One region of the Microbispora triticiradicis genome, then DNA from elsewhere that is predicted to be linked to it. Evidence: predicted binding sites of a transcription regulator. Region 1 holds the regulator's gene; the other holds the start of a gene.
The links. The regulator HspR, encoded in region 1, represses chaperone genes until heat shock. The targets are predictions, from matches to a motif close to ANTTGAGTCNNNNNGACTCAANT.
Positions count from the first base shown of each region.

Region 2: a site for HspR is predicted at 3,259-3,281, ahead of lon (endopeptidase La). Genes of this name have one in related genera too.

Region 1 is NZ_VANP01000001.1:327,225-336,088, forward strand. It holds gene FED44_RS01625 (ABC transporter ATP-binding protein) at 1-12, opposite strand, end outside; gene FED44_RS01630 (hypothetical protein) at 83-565, shown strand; gene dnaK (molecular chaperone DnaK) at 754-2,628, shown strand; gene grpE (nucleotide exchange factor GrpE) at 2,625-3,275, shown strand; gene dnaJ (molecular chaperone DnaJ) at 3,354-4,529, shown strand; gene FED44_RS01650 (heat shock protein transcriptional repressor HspR) at 4,534-4,881, shown strand; gene clpB (ATP-dependent chaperone ClpB) at 4,922-7,513, shown strand; gene FED44_RS01660 (hypothetical protein) at 7,612-8,864, shown strand, end outside.
Region 2 is NZ_VANP01000005.1:240,198-249,061, forward strand. It holds gene FED44_RS15210 (methionine ABC transporter ATP-binding protein) at 1-452, opposite strand, end outside; gene lon (endopeptidase La) at 885-3,245, opposite strand; gene FED44_RS15220 (MFS transporter) at 3,411-4,877, shown strand; gene FED44_RS15225 (HAD-IA family hydrolase) at 4,947-5,537, opposite strand; gene FED44_RS15230 (hypothetical protein) at 5,568-6,401, opposite strand; gene arfB (alternative ribosome rescue aminoacyl-tRNA hydrolase ArfB) at 6,606-7,028, shown strand; gene FED44_RS15240 (SRPBCC family protein) at 7,075-7,563, opposite strand; gene FED44_RS15245 (hypothetical protein) at 7,560-7,802, opposite strand; gene FED44_RS15250 (hypothetical protein) at 7,829-8,464, opposite strand; gene FED44_RS15255 (HAD-IIA family hydrolase) at 8,519-8,864, opposite strand, start outside.

The DNA of each region.
Region 1 (8,864 bases):
TAAATTCATCATGTGATGAAATTAAGCCCGCGCAGCCCGGCACGTCAATGAACCACCGGCGCTTGACAGCCGTGTAAGGGACATGAGAAAGCTCTGGCTCGTGGCCCTCCTGTTCCTGGCGGTCGCCTGCGGAGGGGCGTCCTCCACCTCGGCCCACCCCGAGCAGCCGGAGGGCTCGCCCTCCGGCGCCGGGACGGGTCCCCAGTCGGCTCCGGCTCCGGTGGTCCCGCCGGGGGCCGGGACCGTCGCGCCCGGCGCCTCCGCGTCCCCCGTGACCCCGGCGGGGCCCACCCTGAACACGCGCGCGGTCCCGTGGGAGAGCGCCACGCCCGCGGACGGCGGCCGCTCTCTCGACGTCGTGTGGTGGTCGGGCGTGGAGCCCTGCCAGGTGCTCGACCACGTCGACGTGAAGGAGACCGCGCGCGAGGTGACGGTCACCGTGTACGAGGGGCAGGACCGGCGCTCCCCCGACGCCGTCTGCATCGCGATCGCCATCCGGAAGACCACGCAGGTGCGGCTCGAGTCCCCTCTGGGCGACCGGAAGGTGGTGGACGGCGCCAAGTAGGGCGAAGCCGGGCCGTGAGCTTCGCCCTGGATGGGGCAGGCGCGGACGTGGTGCGGAATCGCGGATGCGGGGACTAAATCCGCGCGCCTCGGGGTTGAGCCTCGTAGACTCAAGACGTTTGACAGGAACCCGGATCGGGTCCATCATTTGAGTCTGACCGACTCAACTTTGACTACAAGGACGTACTCATGGCACGTGCGGTAGGTATCGACCTGGGGACGACCAACTCCGTCGTCTCGATTCTCGAGGGCGGCGAGCCCACGGTCATCGCGAACGCGCAGGGGTCGCGGACCACGCCGTCCGTGGTCGCGTTCGCGAAGAACGGAGAGGTCCTCGTCGGCGAGGTGGCCAAGCGGCAGGCGGTGACCAACGTCGACCGCACCATCCGCTCGGTCAAGCGTGAGATGGGCACGAACTGGACCGTCGAGATCGACGGCAAGAAGTTCACGCCCCAGCAGATCAGCGCTTTCGTCCTGCAGAAGCTCAAGCAGGACGCGGAGGCGTACCTGGGCGAGAAGATCACTGACGCAGTGATCACCGTTCCCGCCTACTTCAACGACTCGCAGCGGCAGGCCACCAAGGAGGCCGGCCAGATCGCGGGCCTCAACGTGCTGCGCATCATCAACGAGCCCACCTCCGCGGCCCTGGCCTACGGCCTGGACAAGGAGAAGGACCAGACCATCCTGGTCTTCGACCTCGGCGGCGGCACCTTCGACGTGTCCCTGCTCGACGTCGGCCAGGAGGACGGGCACGGGTTCGTCGAGGTCAAGGCGACCAGCGGCGACAACCACCTCGGCGGCGACGACTGGGACCAGCGCGTCGTCGACGAACTGGTGACCCGCTTCAAGAACGCGCACGGGGTCGACCTGGCCAAGGACAAGATGGCCCTCCAGCGCCTGCGCGAGGCGGCCGAGAAGGCGAAGATCGAGCTGTCGGCGCAGACCGAGACCACGATCAACCTGCCCTACATCACCGCCTCCTCCGAGGGCCCGCTGCACCTGGAGGAGAAGCTGACCCGGGCGGAGTTCCAGCGGATCACCGCCGACCTGCTCGAACGCTGCAAGGGCCCCTTCCACCAGGTCATCAAGGACGCGGGCGTCAAGGTCTCCGACATCGCCCACGTCGTGCTGGTCGGCGGATCGACCCGCATGCCGGCCGTCTCCGAGCTGGTCAAGGAGCTGACCGGCGGCAAGGAGCCCAACAAGGGCGTGAACCCGGACGAGGTCGTCGCCATCGGCGCCGCGCTCCAGGCCGGTGTCCTCAAGGGCGAGGTCAAGGACGTCCTGCTGCTCGACGTGACCCCGCTGAGCCTCGGCATCGAGACCAAGGGCGGGATCTTCACCAAGATCATCGAGCGCAACACGACGATCCCGACCAAGCGCTCGGAGGTCTTCACCACGGCCGAGGACAACCAGCCGTCGGTGCAGATCCAGGTCTACCAGGGCGAGCGTGAGATCGCGGCCTACAACAAGAAGCTCGCCACCTTCGAGCTGACCGGCATCGCCCCGGCGCCGCGCGGCATCCCGCAGATCGAGGTCACCTTCGACATCGACGCCAACGGCATCGTGAACGTGTCGGCGAAGGACCTCGGCACGGGCAAGGAGCAGTCGATGACCATCACCGGCGGCTCGGCCCTGGGCAAGGACGACATCGAGCGGATGATGCGCGAGGCGGAGTCCTACGCAGAGGACGACCGGAAGCGCCGCGAGGACGCCGAGGTCCGCAACAACGCGGACGCGCTGGCCTACCAGACGGAGAAGTTCCTCCGCGAGAACGACGACAAGGTCCCGGCCGACGTGAAGACCGAGGTCAACGACTCCCTCGCCGAGCTGAAGAAGGCGCTGGAGGGCACCGACACGGCCGTCATCCGCGACTCCGCCGAGAAGCTCGCGACCGTCAGCCAGAAGATGGGCTCGGCGATCTACGCCCAGTCCCAGGCGGCCGGAGCCGAGGGCGCCGCGCCCGGCGCGGACGCCGGTGCGGGCGGCCAGCAGGCGAAGGCCGACGAGGACGTCGTCGAGGCCGAGATCGTCGACGACGAGCGGGAGGGCGGCACCAAGTGAGCCCGCGTGAGAACGGTTCCGGGGAGGAGCCGGTGATCCGCGACAACCGCAAGATCGACCCGGAGACCGGCAGGGCCCGCGAGGCCACCACGGCGGATGACGGCGTGGCGCAGGAGGAGTCCTCCTCCGTCGCCCAGGAGCCCGAGGCCGTGACGGCCGACGGGTCCGCCGCGGACCTGCTCGCCGAGCGCACCGCCGATCTCCAGCGCCTGCAGGCGGAGTTCAGCAACTACCGCAAGCGGGTCGAGCGCGACCGGATCACCGTCAAGGAGCAGGCCGTCGCGAGCGTGCTCACCGAGTTGCTGCCGGTGCTCGACGACATCGGGCGCGCCCGCGACCACGGCGAGCTCACCGGCGGCTTCGCGAAGGTGAGCGAGTCGCTGGAGGCGGCCGTCGGCAAGCTGGGCCTGGCCACGTACGGCACGAAGGGCGACCCCTTCGACCCGACCGTGCACGAGGCCCTGCTGCACAGCTACTCGGCGGAGGTGACGGAGCCGACGTGCGTCGAGATCCTCCAGCCGGGCTACCGGATCAACGACCGGATCCTGCGCCCGGCCCGGGTGGCCGTCGCCGAGCCGAGCGAGGAGGAGGCGCCGCGCGACGCGGCGGACGACTCCGGCGCCGCCGATGGATCCGACGAGAACTGAACAGCCCGGGGTCTCTCCCGATCGGGAAGGATCGGGAGAGACCTCAGTCACTCCCCTTTCGTGTGAAGGAAGCGATAGATGAGCACCAAGGACTACTTGGAAAAGGACTACTACGCCGTCCTTGGTGTGCCCAAGACCGCGAGCGCCGAGGAAATCAAGAAGGCGTACCGCAAGCTCGCCCGGCAGTACCACCCCGACGCGAACCCCGGCAACAAGCAGACCGAGGAGAAGTTCAAGGAGGTCTCCGCGGCCTACGACGTGCTCTCCGACGCCAAGCGGCGCAAGGAGTACGACGAGGCGCGCACGCTGTTCGGGTCCGGCGTGGGCGGGTTCACCGGCGCGGGTGGCCAGCGGCCAGGCGGCGGCAGCTTCAACTTCGACCTCGGCGACCTGTTCGGGGGCTCGGGTTCGGGCGAACGGATCGGGGACCTCTTCGGCGGGCTGTTCAACCGGGGCGGCGGCCCGCGCACGACCACCACCACCGGCCGGCCACGGCGCGGCCAGGACGTCGAGTCCGAGGTGACGCTCGCCTTCGGCGAGGCGGTCGACGGCACCACGGTGTCGCTCCGGCTCACCAGTTCGTCCGCCTGCGCGGCCTGCGGCGGCACGGGGGCGAAGGCCGGCACCACGCCGAGGGTCTGCCCGACCTGCGAGGGAACCGGGGCCGCCAGCCGCAACCTCGGCAACTTCGCCTTCTCCGAGCCGTGCCGCGACTGCCGCGGCCGGGGCCTGGTGGTCGACGACCCCTGCCCCGTCTGCGAGGGCAGCGGGCGCGGCAAGAGCACCCGCACGATCCAGGCGCGCATTCCCGCCGGGGTCGGCGACGGCCAGCGCATTAGGATCAAGGGCAAGGGCGCGCCGGGTGAGAACGGCGGCCCGGCCGGCGACCTCTACGTGCTGGTGCACGTGAAGCCGCACCCGGTGTTCGGCCGCAGCGGGGAGAACCTGACCGTCACGGTCCCCGTCACCTTCCCCGAGGCCGCGCTCGGCGCCGAGATCAAGGTGCCGACGCTCAAGGGCATGCCGGTGACCCTCCGAATCCCCGAGGGCACGCCGAACGGGCGGACCTTCCGGGTGCGCGGGCGCGGGGCCCCGCGCAAGGACGGCACCAAGGCCGATCTGCTGGTCACCGTCCAGGTGATGGTGCCGCAGAACCTGGACGACAAGGCCCGCGCGGCCCTTGAGGAGTTCAGGAACGCGACCGAGGGGCCGGACCTCCGCGAAGAGCTGATCAAGCAGGCCAGAAGCGAGTGAGCCGATGGATGCCAGGTTTTTCGACATCTCCGACGACACACCTGTCTATGTGATCTCCGTGGCCGCCCAGCTGTCCGGGCTGCATCCGCAGACGCTCCGCCAGTACGACCGGCTCGGCCTCGTCAGCCCCGGCCGTACGGCGGGGCGGGGACGGCTGTACTCCACCCGGGACATCGTGCTGCTGCGCGAGGTCCAGCGGCTCTCCCAGGAGCACGGCATCAACCTCGCCGGCATCAAGCGGATTCTCGAACTGGAGACGGAGAACCTGCGCCTGCGCGAGGAGGTCACGCGGCTGCGGGGCGAGCTCACGATGGTGCGGGCACTGGTCCGCTACGAACTGCCACCTGCCTGAACCTGCCACCTGCCTTAACGGGGAATCGAGGCATCGTCATATGGACTACAAGTTCACCCAGAAGAGCCAGGAGGCCCTGTCGGCGGCCGTGCGCCGCGCCGCGGCCGACGGCAATCCCGAGGTGGCGCCCGCCCACCTCCTGACGACCCTGCTGGCGCAGAACGGCGGCATCGCCGCCTCGCTGCTGCAGGCCGTCGGCGCTGACCCGGCGAGGCTGCGCGCCCAGGCCGAGGAACTGCTGAGCCGGCTGCCCAAGGCGCAGGGCTCCACCGTGAGCGCTCCGTCCAGCTCCCGGCAGCTGCTGACCGTGATCAACACGGCCGCGCAGCGGGCCAAGCAGCTCGAAGACGAGTACGTCTCGACCGAGCACCTGCTGGTCGGGCTGGCGACCGACGGAGGACAGGTCGCCGACCTGCTGAAGGGCGTGGGCGCCACCCCCGACGCGCTGCTGGAGGCGTTCGAGAAGGTCCGCGGGCACGCCCGGGTGACCAGCGAGACGCCGGAGGACACCTACCAGGCGCTGGAGAAGTACGGCGTCGACCTCACCGAGGCGGCGAGGGCGGGCAAGCTCGACCCGGTCATCGGCCGCGACAGCGAGATCCGCCGGGTCGTCCAGGTGCTGTCGCGCCGCACCAAGAACAACCCCGTGCTGATCGGCGAGCCCGGCGTCGGCAAGACCGCCGTGGTGGAGGGCCTCGCCCAGCGGATCGTCGCGGGCGACGTGCCCGAGAGCCTGCGCAACAAGCGTCTCGTGGCGCTCGACCTCGGCGCGATGGTCGCGGGCGCGAAGTACCGCGGCGAGTTCGAGGAGCGCCTCAAGGCCGTGCTCACCGAGATCAAGGAGAGCAACGGCCAGATCGTGACGTTCATCGACGAGCTGCACACGATGGTCGGCGCGGGCGCGGCCGAGGGCGCGATGGACGCGGGCAACATGCTCAAGCCCATGCTGGCCCGCGGCGAGCTGCGGATGATCGGCGCCACCACGCTCGACGAGTACCGCGAGCGCATCGAGAAGGACCCGGCGCTGGAGCGGCGCTTCCAGCAGGTCTACGTCGGCGAGCCGACCGTCGAGGACACGATCGCGATCCTGCGCGGGCTCAAGGGCCGCTACGAGGCCCACCACCAGGTGCAGATCTCCGACAGCGCGCTGGTCGCCGCCGCGACGCTCTCCGACCGCTACATCACCGCGCGCTACCTGCCCGACAAGGCCATCGACCTGGTGGACGAGTCGATGTCGCGGCTGCGCATGGAGATCGACTCGCGGCCGGTGGAGATCGACCAGCTCCAGCGGAGCGTTGACCGCCTGAAGATGGAGGAGCTCGCGCTCGCGAAGGAGACCGACGAGGCCAGCCGCCAGCGCCTGGAGAAGCTCCGCGAGGAGCTGGCCAACCGCCAGGAGGACCTCAACGCTCTGGTCAGCCGGTGGGAGCGGGAGAAGGCCGGCCTCAACAAGGTCGGCGAGCTGAAGAAGCAGCTCGACGAGGCGCGTGGCGCGGCCGAGCGGGCCCAGCGCGACGGCGACTTCGAGGCCGCGTCCCGGCTCATGTACGGCGACGTGCCCCGCCTGGAGAAGGAGCTCGCCGAGGCCACCAGGGCCGCCGAGTCGGCGGAGGCCGAGGCCGAGCCGATGGTGAAGGAGGAGGTCGGCCCCGACGACATCGCCGAGGTCATCTCCTCGTGGACCGGCATCCCCGCCGGGCGGCTGCTGGAGGGCGAGACCGCCAAGCTGCTGCGGATGGAGGACGAGCTCGGAAGGCGCCTCATCGGCCAGCGTGAGGCCGTGCAGGCCGTCTCCGACGCCGTACGGCGGGCCCGGGCCGGCATCGCCGACCCCGACCGGCCGACCGGCTCCTTCCTGTTCCTCGGCCCGACCGGCGTAGGCAAGACCGAACTGGCCAAGGCGCTCGCCGAGTTCCTGTTCGACGACGAGCGGGCCATGACCCGCATCGACATGAGCGAGTACGGCGAGAAGCACAGCGTCGCCCGGCTGGTCGGCGCGCCGCCCGGTTACGTCGGGTACGAGGAGGGCGGCCAGCTCACCGAGGCCGTACGGCGCAGGCCGTACACGGTGGTGCTGCTGGACGAGATCGAGAAGGCCCACCCCGAGGTCTTCGACATCCTGCTCCAGGTGCTTGACGACGGCCGCCTCACCGACGGGCAGGGTCGCACGGTCGACTTCCGCAACACCATCCTGATCCTCACCTCGAACATCGGCTCGCAGTTCCTCGTCGATCCCACGATGGAGGGCGAGACCAAGCGCGAGGCGGTGCTGAACGCGGTGCGGGCCTCGTTCAAGCCCGAGTTCCTCAACCGGCTCGACGACATCATCGTGTTCGACGCGCTGGGCACCGAGGAGCTGTCGCAGATCGTGGACCTGCAGGTCGCCCGGCTCGCCAAGAGGCTGTCCGACCGGCGGCTGAGGCTGACGGTCACCCCCGCCGCCCGGGACTGGCTCGCGCTGACCGGCTACGACCCGCTGTACGGCGCGCGCCCGCTGCGCCGCCTGATCCAGTCGGCGATCGGCGACCGGCTCGCCAAGGAACTGCTCTCGGGAGCCATCCGGGACGGCGACGAGGTAATCGTCGACTTCGACGAGGCAGGAGACACGCTGAAGATCGGGCCCGCTCGGTAAGGTCTTCTCCACCATTGCGGCAAGCGCGCCCCGCCCTTTTCCCTCGCTGCTACGTTCGGCGTTCGTCGGACTACCGTACGCGATCAGGGGGGACGTGGATGTCCAGGACATCACGAAGTATTCGAGGGCGGTGCGCGGCACTCGCGGCGGTCACCGCCGGAGTGAGCTGGCTGACCTGGGGCACGGCGATGGCGAAGGACGGCGCGTCGTCCGACGCCTGCCGTCCCCGAAACCACGACGTCACGGGCCACGACGCCACAGGCCGTGACAGCACGGACCAGGGCGTCACGCGTCACGAGATCGCGCGGCGCCAGGCCACGGACCGGAATGTGAGGGGCGTTCCGGCCACCCTGGCCCCGGCGGCGGGCGTGCTGAGCATCGCGGACGCCGCCGGATCCGCCGCCGGGCAGGGGCACCGCTCGCTTCCCGGCAGGCCCGTCCCGGATCCGGCCGGGGTGGCGGCCAAACCCGTCCTGCCGGCCCTGACCGCTCCTCGGGCGCTGCCGGGCACGTCGTCCGCCAGGGCGCTGACGGGCCTGGTGCCGAGGACCGGAAACGCACCGGCCGCCGGAGCCGCGCCGGTCCGCGTGCCCGGCACGGCCGGTACGGTCGGCGCGGTCGGCGGTCGTGCGGCGGGTGCTCCCGGCGCCGTCGGCGGCGCGACTGGTGTTCCCGGCGCCGTCGGCGGCGCGACCACCCCGGCGGCGGCCGGCGTACCGGCGAAGTCTCTCCCCGTCGGCCTGGCCACCGCTCCGTCAGCGGCGAAGCCGATCTCCGCCGGCACATCGGTCCTCCCGTCGTCGACGAAGCCGATATCCCTTGGCACGTCCGGGCTTCCGTCGGCCACGAAGCCGCTCGCCGCGGGCGCCTCGGCCCTCTCGTCGCCCGCGAGGTCGCTCACGGCACCGGCGGCGACCGTGGCGGGGTCGCGTGTGCCGGCCACCGCGCCTGTCGCGAACTCCGGCACGCTGCTTCCCGCCAGGAGCGCCGTTCCGCTCCTCGCCGTCGCGCCCGCCAGGCCCAGCGCCTCGGACGCGGCCTGCCCGCCGCAGGCACCGCAGGGACTACGCGGCGAGCCGGCCGAGCAGGAGCGGGTGCGTCCCCTCACCGAGGGGCGGCCGCGGGCGCGTCGGCACCCGAGGCCGGAGGAAGAGGCGGGCAACGCCGGCGGGCAGAGCCGCGCCGCCCACAGCACCCCAGCCCACAACACCGCCGCCCACAACCCGGTCGCCCACAACCCCGCGGGGCAGAACCCCGCCGGGCAGGGGTCCGCCGCACGCCCCGCCGAGCAGGCCGGACTGACGCCACAGAGCAGCACCGTCAGCACCAGTTCCCAGAGCGGCGCCTCCGG
Region 2 (8,864 bases), on a different contig from region 1:
AGCGCCCGCGCGATGCCGACCCGCTGCTTCTGCCCGCCGGACAGCTGCGCGGGGTAGGCCCCCGCGCGGTCGGCCAGGCCCACGAGGTCGAGCAGCTCCGCGACCCGCCGGGCCCGGGCGGCCCGGCCGACGCCCATGACCTCCAGCGGGAAGGCCACGTTGCCCGCCACCGTGCGCGACGACAGCAGCGCGAAGTGCTGGTGGATCATGCCGATGCGCTGCCGGGCGCGGCGCAGGTCGGCCGCGCCGAGGGTGGTCAGCTCGTGCCCGTCGACGGTCACCACGCCCTCGTCGGGGCGTTCGAGCAGGTTGACGCAGCGCAGCAGGGTGCTCTTGCCGGCGCCGCTGCGTCCGAGCACGCCGAAGACCTTTCCCCTGCCGACGTGCAGGTCGACGCCGTCGAGCGCGACGACGTCGCCGTAGGCCTTGCGCAGGCCGGTAACCGTGATCACTTGCTGTCTCCGGAGAACGCGTACGGCTGCTGCGTGCCGGTCGGGAAGGGCGGGCGCCCGATCCGGAGCGGGGCCGGGTCGGACGGCGAGGAGAGCGTCATCGGGTGTGCGCCTTCGCGGGAGGGGCGGGAGGACCAGGGGCTCAGCCCGCGGGACACTCGCGTCGAGGCGGGTTCATCAGGTTCGGTACGCTCACGACCAGCTGAAACCACCTGTGAGCCTTCCGGTATTCCAGACCTGGAATGTGCCCTTTGTCACATGACAAGGCCCGCGCCCCGGGACGGGGACGCGGGCCTTGCGCGGGCAACCGCCATACGCAGGAACCCCCATGCGCAGGAACCTCCGGGCGGCGCCGCCGCGCTCACCGGCAGCGCTCCGGGCACCCGATGCCGATACCGGCCCTGCGACGGCCCTGCGACGGTCAGCCGGCGGTCAGGCGACGGCCTGCCGCGTGACCGTCGCGGGGGTCAGCGCCAGGTCGAGGACCTCGCGGACGTCGCTCACCGCGTGGACGGTGAGGTCGGCCAGCACCTCGGCCGGCACGTCGTCCAGGTCGGGCTCGTTGCGCGCGGGGATGAGCACGGTGGTGATCCCGGCCCGGTGGGCGGCCAGCAGCTTCTGCTTGACCCCGCCGATCGGCAGCACCCTGCCGGTCAGGGACACCTCGCCGGTCATCGCCACGTCGCCGCGGACCGGGCGGCCCGAGAGCAGGGAGGCCAGGGCCGTGGTCATCGTGACACCCGCCGACGGGCCGTCCTTCGGCACCGCGCCCGCGGGCACGTGGATGTGCACCGATCGGTCCCTGAGCGACCCGACCGGCAGCTCCAGCTCCGCGCCGCGCGACCGCAGGAAGGACAGCGCGATCTGCGCCGACTCCTTCATCACGTCGCCGAGCTGCCCGGTGAGCGTGACGCCGGTCGCGCCGGTCTCGGGGTCGGCCAGCGACGCCTCGACGTAGAGGACGTCGCCGCCCGCGCCGGTCACCGCGAGGCCCGTGGCCACGCCCGGCACCGCCGTACGCTGGCGGGCCTCCGGCAGGGACGACTCGGGCACGTGCCGCGGCCGGCCCAGGTAGGCGACCAGGTCATCGGGGGCGACCGTCACCGGCAGCTCCGTCTCGCCGAGGGCGACCTTCGCCGTCACCCGGCGCAGAACGCGGGCGATCGACCGCTCCAGCGACCGGACGCCGGCCTCGCGGGTGTACTCGCCCGCCAGGCGGCGCAGCGCCCCCTCCTCCACCGTCACGTCGGCGGTGGTGAGACCCGCCTTCTCCAGCTGGCGCGGCAGCAGGTGGTCGCGGGCGATGGCGACCTTCTCGTCCTCGGTGTAGCCGTCCAGCGTGACGAGCTCCATCCGGTCGAGCAGCGGCCCGGGCACCTGCTCCAGGACGTTGGCCGTCGCGAGGAACAGCACGTCGCTGAGGTCGAGCTCGACCTCCAGGTAGTGGTCGCGGAAGGTGTGGTTCTGCGCCGGGTCGAGCACCTCCAGAAGCGCGGCCGTCGGGTCGCCCCGGTAGTCCGCGCCGACCTTGTCGATCTCGTCCAGCAGCACGACGGGGTTCATCGAGCCCGCCTCGCGGATGGCCCGGACGATGCGGCCCGGCAGCGCCCCGACGTACGTGCGCCGGTGGCCGCGGATCTCCGCCTCGTCGCGCACGCCGCCCAGGGCGACCCGGACGAACTTCCTGCCCATGGCGCGGGCGACCGACTCGCCGAGAGAGGTCTTGCCGACCCCGGGAGGACCGGCCAGCGCGAGCACGGCGCCGCTGCGGCGCCCGCCGACCACGCCGAGGCCCTGGTCGGCCCGGCGCTTACGGACCGCGAGGTACTCCACGATGCGGTCCTTCACGTCGTCGAGGCCGGTGTGGTCGGCGTCGAGCACCGCGCGGGCGCCCGCGATGTCGTAGGAGTCGGTCGTGTGGACGTTCCACGGGACGTCCAGCACCGTGTCGAGCCAGGTGCGGATCCAGCCGGTCTCGGGCGACTGGTCGGAGGTGCGCTCCAGCTTGGCGACCTCCTTGAGCGCCGCCTCCCGGACCTTCTCGGGCAGGTCGGCGGCCTCGATGCGGGCCCGGTAGTCCTCCTCCTCGTCGGAGGGGTCGCCGCTCAGCTCGCCCAGCTCCTTGCGTACGGCGGCGAGCTGCTGGCGCAGCAGGAACTCGCGCTGCTGCTTCTCCATGCCCTCCTGGACGTCCTTGCGGATGGTCTCCGCGACGTCCATCTCGGCGAGGTGGTCGCGGGCCCACCCGACGAGCTTGTCGAGACGCTCCGCGGGGTCGGCGATCTCCAGCAGCAGCAGCTTCTGCTGGATGGTCAGCCAGGGGGCGTACCCCGAGCTGTCGGCGAGGACGGCGGGGTCGGTGATCTGGTTGACGGCGTCGACGACCTGCCACGCGCCCCGCTTCTGCAGGATCGTGGTGGTCAGGGCCTTGTACTCCTTGGCCAGCTCACCGGCCCTCGGCCCGGCGGCGACCGGCTCCAGCACCGTCGCCTCGACCCACAGCGCCGCGCCGGGGCCGGTGGTGCCGGTGCCGACGCGCATGCGGTGCACGCCGCGCACGACGGCCGCGGGCTCGCCGCCCGGCAGCCGTCCGACCTGTTCCACGACGGCGCTCACCCCCACCGGGCCGTAGCGGCCGTCGACGCGAGGCACCAGCAGGACCGTGCTCTCTCCACCGGCCCGGGCGGCGTCGATGGCCGCGCGGACCTCGGAGGCCGACAGGTCAAGGGGAACGACCATGCCGGGCAGGACGACCTCGTCATCGAGCGGGAGGACGGGAAGGACCTGGGACATCAGCACTCCAATGGGTTGAGTTATGCCGACTCAACTAACACGAGCCCGTCCCTGTTCCCTGTTCTGCGTCAGTTCGCTGTGAGCGATCGTAATCGTGTAATCACCGCATGATTCCCCCCGATGCCGCGACGCGTCCACCCCTCCGGATGGCGCATGATGGCGTGCATGGAATCCGGGCATATCCGACTCCGCTCGGCGACGGGCCGGTGGGTGCTGCTCACCACGGTCCTCGGGTCGTCCCTGGCGACCCTCGACGGCACCGTGGTCAACGTGGCCCTCCCCGCCCTCGGGCGCGACCTCGACGCCGGGATGTCCGGCCTGCAGTGGACCGTGAACGGCTACACACTCACGATGGCCGCGCTGATCCTGCTGGGCGGGTCGCTGGGCGACCGGCTCGGCCGGCGCAAGATCTTCGTCGTCGGGGTGGTGTGGTTCGCCCTGGCCTCCGCCCTCTGCGGGATCGCGCCGAACGCCCCGGTGCTCGTGCTCGCCCGCGCGCTCCAGGGCATCGGGGCGGCCCTGCTGATCCCCGGCAGCCTCGCGATCATCCAGGCGAGCTACGCGCCGGACGACCGGCCCCGCGCCGTCGGCGCCTGGTCGGGGCTGGGCGGCGTGGCCGCCGCCGTCGGGCCGCTGCTCGGCGGGTGGCTCGTCGAGGCGGCCGGCTGGCGGTGGGTGTTCCTGCTCAACCTGCCGCTCGCGGCCGTCGTGGTCGGCGTCGCCGCCCGGCACGTGCCCGAGACCAGGGACGCCGGGCCGCACGGCCGCTTCGACGTGCTCGGGACCGTCCTCGCCGCCCCCGCCCTGGCCGGCCTGACGTACGGCCTGATCCTGGCGGGCGACGGGCTGGTGCCGCTGTCCGCCGGAATCGCCTTGTCCATCTGCTTCGTGGTGGTGGAGATCCGGCGCTCTCCCCGATCGCTCGTCCCCGTGGGGGTGTTCGCCTCGCGGGAGTTCACCGCCGTCAACGTCGTCACGCTGGTCATGTACGCGGCGATGGGACTGGTGTTCTTCCTCCTGGTCGTCCAGCTCCAGGTGTCGGCCGGGATGTCACCCATCGCCGCCGGGTCGGCGATGCTCCCGGTCACCATCCTCATGCTGCTGCTGTCGTCCCGGGCCGGCGACCTGGCGGGGAGGATCGGCCCGCGCCTGCCCATGACGGGAGGGATCCTGCTGTGCGCGGCCGGGCTGCTGCTCATGAGCCGCATCGGCCCCGGCGCGTCCTACCTGGCCGACGTGCTGCCCGCGGCGTGCGTCTTCGGGCTCGGCCTGTCCGCCGCCGTCGCTCCCCTCACCGCGACGGTGCTCGCCACGGCGGAGGAGCGCTACGCCGGCGTCGCGAGCGGGGTCAACAACGCCCTGGCCAGGACGGGCGGGCTGCTGGCCGTCGCCGCCGTGCCGCCGCTCGTGGGGCTGACGGGCGACGCCTACGAGTCGCCCGCCGCGTTCACCCGGGGGTTCCACACGTCGATGCTGGTCTGCGCGGTCATGATGGCCGTCGCGGCGGCCGTCGCCTTCGTCACGATCAGGACGAACATCCTCGCCGCCCAGGCGGGCGGGCCGCCCCCGCCCGAACTCCCCGGCGAGGCTTCGCCGCTCGGCTCCCGCCCTCCGGCGAGTTCGGGCACCTGACCCGGGCGTTCACGCGCCCCCGCGCCCCGTGCGCGGGTGGCCGGAGACGGTCGCGGAGCGGCCGCGCGCTCAGCCGAGAAGCGTCTTCAGGTCCTCACGGAGCGCGGCGGCGTCGCGGAAGTGGACGGCGGCGAGCCCCGCCCCCTCGGCCGCCGCGACGTTCTCCAGCCGGTCGTCCACGAAGACGAGGTCGCCGGGGGCGACCCCGAGCCAGGCCACCGTCTCATGGAAGATCTCCGCCTCCGGCTTCACCAGGCCCATCCGGCCGCTGTAGAAACGCGGGCCGATCGGCCGCATGAACGGCAGCGCGTCGATGCCCTCGGCGACGCAGACCGGCATGTTGGACAGCAGCGCCATCGGCACCCCGACCTTGGCCAGCTCGTCGACGATCGCCACCGTCTCCTCGTTGGGCCGCGACCAGCTCGCCACGTCGAGGGCGACGACCTCGTCCAGGCCGGCGCCGTCCATCGGCCTGCCGTACACGTGGGACCAGTACGCGGCCGGGTCGAGCGAACCCCGGTCGAAGTCGAGCCGCACCTCCCAGTAGCGGTCTTCGAACCCGGGCTCGGCCCCTGTGACGTACGAGGCCAGGCGGGCGACGTCCTCGGGGGCCTGGGGGAGGGAGACGACGTTGCCGTAGTCGAAAAGCACAGTCTTCATGGTCGTACGATCATAACGCGTGTGCGCGACTCAGGTCACGAAGGGCTTCAGATACTCGTTGGCGCCCCCGCAGCGCAGGTAGTTGCGCACGGTGTGGAAGTCGAGCCAGTCGATGTCGCAGGAGACGTCCCGCTCGACCCCGTCGAAGCACGACGCCAGCGCGGCCGGGATAGCGGCGATGTCGTCCTTGTCGGCGATGTTGATCCAGCGGCGCACGCCCGGCGGGCGCGCTCCCCGGCCCCGGACCGGCACGGGGGCGAGCCGGTCGAACACGACGCGGCGCATGCCGAGCGGGCTGCCCAGCGTGACCAGCAGGTCGACGGACAGGTCGGGATGGGCCCACAGCGCCTCGTACGTGACCACGCTGCCGAGGGAGTGCGCGACGACCGCCCGGGGCCGGCGCCGGCGGATGACGTCGGCCACCGTGTCGCGGGCCCGTACGCGCGGGGCGCCGCCGCCGAGGTAGGTGGCCACCTCCGGGCAGAAGTCCTGCGCGAAGCGCACCGCCGCGGGGCCGAGCCTCGCCAGCAGCCACTCGGCCAGCAGGTGCGCGACGCCGGTCAGCGACTCCCCCGCCGCGTCCCGGAACGGGCCGCCGAGCTGGGCGGCCCAGTCGGCGAAGACCAGCTTCGAGGGTGTGCCCATCTGCCGGACCGGCCGGGGCGGGCCGCTGTGGAGATGGTGGGCGTAGTAGGCGATCTCGGTGAAGTAGTCGCCGGCGCCGCCCGTCCGGCCGCCCAGTCCCTGGTGCAGGTAGGCGTTCCACTTGGCCCGCACGGCCGCGGCGGCACCGTCCGCCGATCCGCCGGCGTCCTCGTAGTAGTGGTACTTGCCTATGCCGTGCACGCCGACGATCGAGGTCATGCTCCCGCCCCACAATGTCGCCCGGTTTCCGGAGGTCCCGGTTTTCCGGACGTCACTGTGCACGAGGTGCTGGACCGCGACAACCACAAGCCGCGTTTACGGCGATAAATGACGCGCGCCGGTGGTATCTACGTGGATAAGTTGTTCGTCCGGTCCATTCGTCTCCCCTGTTCGCCCCGTCCGTCCGACCGAAGAGGACTCGCCATGCCAGGCCCGTTGCACGTCCGCGGCTCGATCGTCGTGCCCGAGGCCGAGCTGACCTGGCGTTTCTCCCGCTCGTCCGGCCCGGGCGGCCAGGGCGTCAACACCACCGACAGCCGGGTCGAGCTGGGCTTCGACGTCGCGCGCACGACGGCCCTCGGCCCGGCGCTCCGGACCCGCGCGCTCGAACGGCTCGCTCCCCGGCTGGTCGACGGTGTGATCACGGTGACGGCCTCGGAGCACCGGTCGCAGTTGCGCAACCGCGAGGCGGCGCGGGAACGGCTGGCCGCGCTGCTCCGCGACGCGATCGCGCCGCCGCCGAAGCGGCGCCGTTCCACCAAGCCCTCCAGGGGCGCGGTCGAGCGCCGCCTGGCGGCCAAGAAACAGCGCTCCGACCTCAAGCGCCTGCGCCGTACGGCGGACTGAGCCGACCGGCGGGCACCCGGCCGGGGCCACGGCGCCGGCCGCGCCTCTACCGGTGCCCTCGGGGCGTCTCCGCCGTACGGGCGAGGTGGGCGGCGATGGCCTCCTCCCAGGAGCGCAGGAACGCGGGGTAGCCGTCCGCGAACCCGGCCAGTTCGGCCTCGGCCGCGACGGTCAGCGGAGTGAGGTCGTAGGTGACCGTCACGTCGCTGTGCCCGCTCCCGTCCGGCGCGAGCACGACGCCGACCGTCCCGGCGTGGACTCCCTCGCGCACCCGGGCGTAGGAGACCGACGAGCCGGGCTCGTGGGGGTCATGGGCGCGGTGCAGGACGATCCAGGTGGTGGCCGCGCCGTCCGCGCCGGTCTGGAAGACCGTTCCCGGCGCCGTGTCGTCCGCGACCCCCTCGGGGAAGCGCGGCTCCCAGCCCTCGACCCACTCCCGTTCGCCGTACGGCGTGAAGAGCCGGAACGCCTCGGCCGGCGGGAGCGCGACCCGCAGGCCGCCGGTGAGGCGGCGGCGCCGCGGCGCGGCGCTCACCTCTCCTCCAGCAGGTGGGCGTCGGCGGCCGTGAGCGTCAGGCCGTAGACCTCTCTGAGCTGCTCGATCTTGGTGAGGGTCTCCGGCCCGAACGGCGGCCTGCCCTCGAAGGCGTGCAGGACGATCCCCTCCACGAGGTCACCGAGGGAGATGTCCAGGTATTCGGCCAGGCCCTTGAGCACCTTCAGCGTGTTGCGCTCGATGCGGAGGCCGGTCTGGGCCCGCTCTACTGTTACCATGGTAACAAGTTACCATCCAGATAAGATCAGACCCTCCGGTCCTCCATCTCCCAGATGTGGTCGATCACGTGCCAGACGATCCGGCGGGCGGCGTAGCGGGCCGGCCATCCGCCCTCGGCGAGCGGCCCGCCGTCCGACGGCCGCGACAGGACGCGGGCGATGTCGTCACGCATGGCGGTCAGGCCGGCCGTGTCCTTGAACGGCTTGTGCCGTACGCCGATCTTCCTGGCATAGGACCGCTCGGCCTCACGGACGTGGGCCACCATCTTGTCCCGGTCCCTGCCGCCGCCCCTCGGGCCCTTGCGCAGTTCCTCCGGGGACGCCGCGGCCACCTCGGCGAAGACCTCCCACGCCGCCCGGGCGAGGGCGACCGTGCGTACGGCCTCCGGCGCGTCCACCGGCTCCCGGTCGAGGCCGGGGATCGCGGAGATCGCGCCGAAGTCTGTGGTCCTGTCGCCCTTGACCCGCTCGACGACCTCCGGGTCCCCCGGCGAGAACTCCAGCCCGGCCCGCTCGGCGATCACGCGGTAGCGCGGCGCGTAGTCCGCGAGGGTCCCGATCGCGGCCTCCTCGGTCCTGCCGATGCGGCACCAGCCCGGCCAGTCGGCCGAGCAGGCGAAGACCTTCTTGGGCCCGATCTCCAGATAGACACGGTGGTTCATGGGGCCAGCATGGCAGCCATACCTGCCGGCCCCTGTCAGGTTCTCCCGGCCGGCTCAGACGAGGTCGATGAGGTCGGCCACGGAGTTGACCACCTGGGTCGGCCGGAACGGGTACCGGTCGATCTGGTCCTTCTGCGTGACGCCGGTGAGCACCAGGATCGTGTTCAGGCCCGCCTCGATGCCGCAGACCACGTCGGTGTCCATGCGGTCGCCGATCATGGCGGTGCTCTCGCTGTGCGCGTCGATCTGGTTGAGCGCGCTGCGCATCATCATCGGGTTCGGCTTGCCGACGAAGTACGGCTCGACCCCGGTCGCCTTGGTGATCATCGCCGCGACCGCGCCGCAGGCCGGGAGCGAGCCCTCGGTCGAGGGGCCGATGGGGTCGGGGTTGGTCGCGATG